Regions from separate parts of the Streptomyces sp. NBC_00076 genome, predicted to be linked through region 2. Evidence: predicted binding sites of a transcription regulator. Region 2 holds the regulator's gene; the other holds the start of a gene.

Region 1 (4,415 bases), 1.5 Mb from region 2:
ATCGCCACGTCCGTACGGACCAGGCGGCCGCTGAGCAGCGACGCCAGCGCCGTCGTCATCGTGACACCGGCGCTCGGGCCGTCCTTCGGCACCGCGCCCGCCGGGAAGTGGATGTGCACGCCCCGGTCCTTCAGGTCCGCGACCGGCAGCTCCAGTTCGGCTCCGTGCGAGCGCAGGAAGCTCAGCGCGATCTGCGCCGACTCCTTCATGACGTCGCCCAGCTGGCCCGTCAGCGTCAGGCCCGCCGCTCCGGTCTCCGGGTCGGCCAGCGACGCCTCGACGAACAGCACGTCACCACCGGCTCCCGTGACCGCGAGCCCCGTCGCCACACCCGGCACGGCGGTCCGCCGCTCCGCCGGGTCCTGGGCGGACTCCGGCACATGGTGCGGCCGGCCGATCAGCGCGCGCAGGTCCTCGTCCGTGACGGTGAACGGCAGTTCCCGCTCGCCCAGTTCGTGCTGGGCCGCGACCTTGCGCAGCAGCCGCGCGACGGAGCGCTCCAGGGTTCGGACCCCGGCCTCGCGGGTGTACTCGCCGGCGAGCTTGCGCAGCGCGCTCTCGTCGAGGGTCACCTCGTCCTTGTTGAGGCCGGCCCGCTCCAGCTGACGGGGCAGCAGGTGGTCACGCGCGATGACGATCTTCTCGTCCTCGGTGTAGCCGTCGAGCCGGACCAACTCCATACGGTCGAGCAGCGCTTCCGGGATGGCTTCCAGCACATTGGCCGTGGCCAGGAAGACGACGTCCGACAGGTCGAGTTCGACCTCGAGGTAGTGGTCCCGGAAGGTGTGGTTCTGCGCCGGGTCGAGAACCTCCAGCAGCGCCGCGGCCGGGTCTCCCCGGAAGTCGGACCCCACCTTGTCGATCTCGTCCAGCAGGACCACCGGGTTCATCGACCCGGCCTCCTTGATCGCGCGCACGATCCGGCCGGGCAGCGCGCCGACGTACGTACGCCGGTGGCCGCGGATCTCCGCCTCGTCCCGGACACCGCCGAGCGCGACCCGGACGAACTTCCGCCCCATGGCGTGCGCGACGGACTCGCCCAGCGAGGTCTTGCCGACACCGGGCGGCCCGACGAGCGCGAGCACGGCACCGCCGCGCCGCCCGCCGATGACACCCAGCCCACGGTCGCTGCGGCGCTTGCGCACCGCCAGGTACTCGGTGATCCGTTCCTTCACGTCCGCCAGCCCGGAGTGCTCGGCGTCCAGCACCGCCTTGGCGCCCTGGATGTCGTACACGTCCTCGGTCCGTTCGTTCCACGGCAGTTCGAGGACGGTGTCGAGCCAGGTCCGGATCCATGAGCCCTCGGGCGACTGGTCGCTCGACCGCTCCAGCTTGTCGACCTCCTTGAGGGCGGCCTCACGGACCTTCTCGGGCAGGTCGGCGGCCTCGACCCGGGTCCGGTAGTCGTCGGACTCCTCGCCCTCCGACTCGCCGTTGAGGTCGCGCAGTTCCTTGCGTACGGCGTCCAGCTGGCGGCGGAGCAGGAACTCCCGCTGCTGCTTGTCGACACCCTCCTGGACGTCCTTGGCGATGGTCTCGGCGACGTCCTGCTCGGCGAGGTGGTCGCGCAGTTGCTGGGTGGCGAGCTTCAGCCGGGCCACCGGGTCGGCGGTCTCCAGGAGCTCCACCTTCTGCTCGGTGGTCAGGAAGGGCGAGTAACCGGAGTTGTCGGCCAGGGCGGACACGTCGTCGATGGCCTGCACCCGGTCCACGACCTGCCAGGCACCACGCTTACGCAGCCACGCCGTGGCCAGCGCCTTGTACTCCTTGACCAGTTCGGTGACGTGACCGGGCAACGGCTCGGGCACGTTCTCGTCGATGCGGACGCCCTCGACCCACAGGGCGGCACCCGGGCCCGTGGTCCCCGCGCCGATCTTCACCCGGCCGCGGCCGCGGATCAGCGCGCCCGGGTCGCCGTCGGCGAGCCGGCCGACCTGCTCGATGGTGCCGAGCACACCGGTACTCGCGTATGTCCCGTCGATGCGCGGCACCAGCAGGACCCGGGGCTTCCCGGGCTCCGAGCGGGCGGCGGCCTCGGCCGCCTCCACCGCGGCGCGCACATCGGCGTCGTTCAGGTCCAGCGGAACCACCATGCCGGGCAGTACGACCTCGCCGTCGAGCGGCAGCACAGGCAGAGTGAGCGGTGTGGACGTCGAAGCCATGATCTCCCCTTCGGCAGTCAAGTTGAGCTATGCCGACTCAATGCATGTGAGCGGTTGAATGTTCCCCACGGAGCGTTCGCTGTGAGCGATCACGTTCGGGGAGGCGGAGCGGCCGTCCCTCGGCCCAACAGCCGGACGGTTCGAAAGATGCCCGTGGGCAGCGGAGAGTTACGGGGCGGTCGTGGCCGGGCGGGCCCGGTGGCGCCGCGTCACCGGCCAGGTGGCCACGCCGATCCCCAGCGATATCAGGTGCCCCCAGTTCGTCATGGGGTCCGTGAACGCGATCAGGTCCAGCACCACCATGCCGCCGAAGGCGGTCAGCAGGGGCCGGCGCAGCCACGGCGTGAGCAGCCCGGCGAGGGCGCCCACACAGGTGGCGACGCCGAAGCTGACGCCGTAGTCGAGGCGGTGCAACGAGCTGTCGGGCAGATGCCCGACCAGGACCCCGAGCCCCACGGCCCCCTCGGTCGCCAGCGTGGCGAGGACGTGCCCGAGCAGAAACACCCCGGCGGTGCGCGCACCGCCGATCCGGCGCTCCAGGGCCGTGAGCACGAGCAGGAGCCCGATCGCGTACGGCGACAGGAGCCCGCCCGCGATCCACAGCGCGCTGGCCAGCAGCACCGCCACGGGCCACTGCACGAGGTGGGCCACATCGGTGCTGGAAGCCTGGTGCAGGGTGTGCACGACCGACGGGGCGGCGTACTCCGTGACCAGCGAGGTGACGGCGAGCACGGTGGCGTACCCGATCGTGAACGGCGTCCGGGTGGGCGTGGGCAGCAGCAGCCAGGGGCGCGGGCGCCGGACTGGCGCGGGGGCGGCCGGTGCGGTGGGGGCGGCGGGCGGGGTCGGCGCGGTGGTCGTGGCACCGGCGTCCACGCTCCGCTGCCGCGGCATCGCCTCCAGCAGTCCCGACACCCCGGGCGGACCGGCGCCGGAGGATGCCCGGGAGGGAGCCTCGTGCGCCACCTCGCACGGCACGTCGCACGGCATGTCACAGGGCACGTCGCACGGCGGAGGAGCCACATTCGCCGTCGCGTCGGCGGCCGTCACGGTCCGGTCCACGGTGAGGCGCTCCTTCCGTTTCCCTCACCCTTCGTCGTCCGGCGCGGCACTGTCTATGACCGGTGCCACGAAAGCCGTGATTCACAGCGACTTCCCAGGAAAACCGCGTGCCCCGCCGCGCACGGGACTGCCAGGATGAGCCGGTGCGCACTCAGAACGACACTCCCGAGGTCCTGGACCGTCGCGAGGGCCCGCACGGCGAGGTCGTGCTGCGACGCCATGGTGGGCTGCTTCAGATCATCGCCAACGGGTGCTTCCTGATGGACACGTCCGACGGCCGTTCGGAGCGACGACTGATCGACGCGGCGCTGGAGGCTCTCGACGGACGGGCCGAGCCGAGTGTGCTGATCGGGGGTCTTGGCGTGGGCTTCTCGCTCGCACACGCCGCCGCCGATCCCCGCTGGGGCCGCATCACGGTGGTCGAGCGCGAGGCCGCCGTGATCGACTGGCATCGCGAGGGGCCGTTGTCCGCTCTCTCCGCCCCCGCCCTCGCCGATCCGCGCACCGACATTCTGAAAACCGATCTGGTCGCATTCGTCAATGAGACATGCGCCACATTCGACGCCCTGTGCCTCGACATCGACAACGGGCCCGACTGGACGGTGACTGAGGGCAACCACGGCCTCTACTCACCAGCCGGACTCTCCTGCTGCGCAAGGGTGTTGAGGCCGGGAGGGGTGCTGGCGGTATGGTCCGCCCGACCCTCGCCGGAATTCGAGGGAACCTTGCGGAATGCCGGGTTCCAGCAGGTGCGTACCGAAGAGATCCCGGTTGCCCGGGGCGTTCCGGACGTCGTACATCTCGCCGTCCGACCTGGATAGCAAAGGCGCGGTAACTCCCCGTACTCTGCTTCCCTGACGCCGATCATTCAAGCGTCAAGCGCAGTCATGCGCAGACAAGGGATCACCCCACTGGTTCCGGAATTGCACACCTCAGGGGCGGGCGATGGAGCAGACACACACCTCCCACAACGGCACGGCGGCAACCCAGGGCGCGCAGCGCCGGGTTCTGGTCGTCGAGGACGATCCGACGATCGTGGACGCCATCGCGACCCGCCTGCGCGCCGAGGGATTCCTCGTGCAAACGGCGGTGGACGGTCCGTCCGCCGTGGACACGGCCGAGGCCTGGCAGCCCGATCTGCTGATCCTCGACATCATGCTGCCCGGCTTCGACGGCCTGGAGGTCTGCCGA
Region 2 (4,415 bases):
TCGCAGGCCTGACGGCCCAGCTGGACCAGGTACGCACGGCGCTCGACGAGCGCACCGGCGACCTCCAGCGGCTCCAGGCCGAGTTCCAGAACTACCGCCGCCGGGTCGAGCGGGACCGGATCACGGTCAAGGAGATCGCCATCGCGAACCTCCTGACCGAGCTTCTGCCCGTGCTCGACGACATCGGCCGCGCGCGGGACCACGGGGAGCTCCTCGGCGGATTCAAGTCCGTCGCCGAGTCGCTGGAGTCCGTCGCGGCCAAGATGGGCCTTCAGCAGTTCGGCAAGGAGGGCGAGCCCTTCGACCCGACGATCCACGAGGCCCTGATGCACAGCTACGCGCCGGACGTCACCGAGACGACGTGCGTGGCGATTCTCCAGCCCGGGTACCGATTCGGCGAACGCACCATCCGTCCCGCGCGGGTGGCCGTGGCCGAACCTCAGCCGGGAGCGCAGACCGTCAAGGCGGAGGACTCCGCGGAGACGGCCGACGACAAGGAGAGCGGTGGCCCGGACGAGGGCTGAGCTTGAACCGAGAAGGACAAGAAGGAAGGAGGGACGTCGAGGATGAGCACCAAGGACTTCATCGAGAAGGACTACTACAAGGTTCTCGGCGTCCCCAAGGACGCCACCGAGGCCGAGATCAAGAAGGCCTACCGGAAGCTCGCCCGCGAGTACCACCCGGACGCCAACAAGGGGAACCTCAAGGCCGAGGAGCGCTTCAAGGAGATCTCCGAGGCGAATGACATCCTCGGCGACCCGAAGAAGCGCAAGGAGTACGACGAGGCGCGGGCCCTGTTCGGAAGCGGCGGCTTCCGGCCGGGTCCGGCCGGCGGCGGCTCGTTCAACTTCGACCTGGGTGACCTCTTCGGAGGCGGACCCCAGGGCGGGGGAAACGCCGGCGGTTTCGGCGGCGGGATCGGTGACGTCTTCGGGGGCCTGTTCAACCGGGGCGGCGCGGGCACGGGGACGCGTACGCAGCCCCGGCGCGGCCAGGACATCGACACCGAGGTCAGCCTCAGCTTCACCGAGGCGATCGAGGGTGCGACCGTCCCGCTGCGGATGTCCTCGCAGCAGCCCTGCAAGGCGTGCTCCGGCACCGGCGACAAGAACGGCAACCCGCGGGTGTGCCCGACCTGCGTCGGGACCGGGCAGGTCGCGAGGGGTTCGGGCGGCGGTTTCTCACTGACGGACCCCTGCCCGGACTGCAAGGGCCGCGGACTGATCTCCGAGGACCCCTGCGAGATCTGCCACGGCAGCGGACGGGCCAAGTCGTCGCGGACCATGCAGGTCCGCATCCCCGCCGGGGTCTCCGACGGCCAGCGCATCCGCCTGCGCGCCAAGGGAGCACCCGGCGAACGGGGCGGCCCGTCGGGCGACCTGTACGTCACCGTGCATGTCGACGTCCACCCGGTCTTCGGCCGCAAAGGCGACAACCTCACCGTGACCGTCCCGGTCACGTTCGCGGAGGCGGCCCTCGGCGGCGAGGTCAGGGTGCCCACCCTGGGCGGCCCGCCGGTGACGCTGAAGCTGCCGCCGGGCACGCCCAACGGCCGCACCATGCGCGCCCGCGGCAAGGGCGCGGTCCGTAAGGACGGCACCCGCGGCGATCTGTTGGTCACCGTCGAGGTGAGTGTCCCGAGGGACGTGACGGGGAAGGCTCGTGACGCGCTGGAGGCGTATCGCGAGGCGACCGCGGGTGAGGACCCGCGGGCGGAGCTGTTCCAGGCCGCGAAGGGAGCATGAGTGGGATGGACGGTCGTCGACGCAACCCGTATGAACTGACCGAGGAAACCCCGGTCTACGTCATCTCGGTGGCGGCCCAGCTCTCCGGCCTGCACCCGCAGACCCTTCGCCAGTACGACCGTCTCGGCCTGGTCTCCCCGGACCGCACCCCCGGCCGGGGCCGGCGCTACTCGGCCCGCGACATCGAACTGCTGCGTACCGTCCAGCAGTTGTCGCAGGACGAGGGCATCAACCTGGCCGGCATCAAGCGCATCATCGAGCTGGAGAACCAGGTCGTCGCCCTCCAGTCCCGCCTCGCGGAAATGCAGGCGGCCCTGGACGGCGCGGCGGCCGCGATGCAGCAGCGCGAGGCGGCGGTGCACGCGTCGTACCGCCGCGACCTGGTCCCGTACCAGGAGGTGCAGCAGACCAGCGCGCTGGTGGTGTGGCGGCCGAAGCGACAGCAGACGTCCGACTGACGTCGCGTCAACTGACCTGAGGGGTCCGGAGGTTCACCTGAACCTCCGGACCCCTCAGTCGTCGCCCTTGAGGCTGCGCAGGAGAGCGGCGAGGCTGCCGGGGGCGGCGGTCAGGATGACGTGGGGGGTGTCGCTCTCACGGAGGCGGATCGTTCCGTCGGGGGTGGGGGCGAGGTAGAGGCAGTTGCCTTCGGGGCCGCCGCTGTACGACGACTTCTGCCAGTGCAACTCAGGCATTCGCGCCTCCTCAGGCGGTGTAGAGCACATGCTGGACAAGGGTCAGCGAGTCCTTCACCGAGTGTGCTTCGGGGGCCAACGATACGTCGATGGGTGCGAGGGCGTTTTCGGCGATGCGGTCGAACAAGGAGTCGTACTCCGCAAGCTGGCGCTGCCCCACCAAGTAGTGGGAGCCCAGGAGTTGTTCGACCACGACCGTGCCCAACCTCGGGTTGGCGGGGATGACGTGCGTGAAATTGCCGGTGAGTGCGGCGTGTGCCTGGGCCGTGAACGGATAGATCTGGATGGTCACGTTCGGCAGTCGCGCCAACTCGATCAGACGCAGCAACTGCTCCCGAACGACCTTGGTGTCGCCGAACCGCATGTGCAACGCGGACTCGTGGATGATGGCGTGCACGGACGGCGCGTTGTCGCGCGTCAGGATGTGCTGACGCTCCATGCGGAACCTCAACCCCTCCTCGATGTTCGCGAAGCCCAGGTCGGGGCTCGTGAAGATGGAGCGCGTGTAGTCCTCGGTCTGGAAAAGCCCCGGGATGAACAGTGGCTCGTGCGTCCTGATGGCCACGGCCTCTGATTCGAGCTCGGCCAGATTCAGCGAGTCGGGCCCCATGTGTTTCCTGTACGCACTCCACCAGCCCTTGCCACTGGACTCGGACATGGTGACCAGCGCCTCGACGTAGGGCTCCTCTGAGCAACCGTAGACGCGGCAGAGGTCGAGCAGTCGTTCAGTGAGGACTGAGGTCCGGCCGGCCTCGATGTGCCCCAGCTGTCCGCGCGTCATGCCGATCCGCTCGGCGGCTTCACTGGTGGTCAACCCAGCCTGTTCGCGCAGATGTTTGAGCTCGAAGCCGAGTCGCCGCTGCCGTTCGCTGATAGTGGTGCGCAGTCCCACGGGTTCTCCTTGGTGGTCGACTCAAAGTCTGCCCCTTTGGTGGATGTTGGTCCACCGGATCCCGCGAATAGGTTGCTCGCGAGAACCCTTAATCGCTACCTTCAGTGCTGGGTCAGTCACACACTGAAACCAGTCAACCTCCCCTGCCCGTAAGCCGACAGAGCACCCGCACGCGGGCGACGTCATCGCCGGGCAACGGGAACCACGCCACTCACCTGGAGCCGACACCCATGAACCCGTCCCGCCGCGCAGCCCACCGCCCCGCTCAACTCACCCACGAATACAGCCTGTTCGCACCCGGCGACGCCACCTCACCGCGCGTCTGCCGGGATTTCGTACGCGCCGTCCTCTTCACCCACGACCGGGAGCACCTCGTCATGCCCGCCGCACTGTGCACCTCGGAACTCGTCACCCACGTCCACCTGCACACCAAGGGCACCGCCATGCTCCGCATCCGGCTCACCGCGGGCAGACTCCGAGTCAGCGTGTTCGACGAGAGTCCGGACCCGCCCGTGGTCACGTATCCCGCCGCCTGGGCTGTCGCCTGCTGGGGGAGGGGGCTCGCGCTGGTCGAGGAGATGGCGGACGGGTGGGGCGTCGCCGACGAGAGAACGGGGCGGTATGCGAAGGGAGTCTGGTTCGAGTTGGGCGGGAACAGCGGATCGTTCCGGCTTCGCTCGAACGGGTGAACCAGGGATATCTCCTGGTTCTTGCGAGGAGGCCCCGGCGTTCACGCCGGGGAGGAATCGCATCCGGGTGTCGCGACGCGCGGCGTCGCCGCATCCGGTTGAGGGCGCGGGGCGCCGGTACCGCTCTCGGTATCGACGAGGTGATGCGAACGCGTGTACCAGTGATCGCTGGTCGGGGTGGTGGCCGTGGGATCGGGGGACATGTGTGCGGCTGTCGTACGTATGGTCCTTCAGGGGTATCGGGTCGGTATGTCGTCCCGGCCGGGGATGTGAGGGGGCGGGATGGCAGGCGTGGGGGTGGTGGCGGAGGGTGGGCATGCCCGGTACACCTTCCGGCTGCGGGTGTCGTCCACCGCTCGCACTGCCCTGGTGGCGGAGTGGGACCGGTGTCGGT

Evidence for each region. The regulator HspR, encoded in region 2, represses chaperone genes until heat shock. The targets are predictions, from matches to a motif close to TTGAGNNNNNNNNNCTCAA.
Region 1: lon (endopeptidase La) is a predicted target of HspR. The motif match lies at 2,185-2,203, and genes of this name have one in related genera.

What each region holds. Positions count from the first base shown of each region.
Region 1 covers NZ_CP108242.1:7,060,333-7,064,747, reverse strand. The annotation lists gene lon (endopeptidase La) at 1-2,162, opposite strand, end outside; gene OHA64_RS32305 (rhomboid-like protein) at 2,331-3,152, opposite strand; gene OHA64_RS32300 (spermidine synthase) at 3,368-4,045, shown strand; gene OHA64_RS32295 (response regulator transcription factor) at 4,170-4,415, shown strand, end outside.
Region 2 covers NZ_CP108242.1:5,581,290-5,585,704, forward strand. The annotation lists gene grpE (nucleotide exchange factor GrpE) at 1-524, shown strand, start outside; gene dnaJ (molecular chaperone DnaJ) at 567-1,745, shown strand; gene OHA64_RS25425 (heat shock protein transcriptional repressor HspR) at 1,751-2,203, shown strand; gene OHA64_RS25430 (DUF397 domain-containing protein) at 2,258-2,440, opposite strand; gene OHA64_RS25435 (helix-turn-helix domain-containing protein) at 2,451-3,332, opposite strand; gene OHA64_RS25440 (ATP-binding protein) at 3,563-4,021, shown strand; gene OHA64_RS25445 (RNA-guided endonuclease InsQ/TnpB family protein) at 4,304-4,415, shown strand, end outside.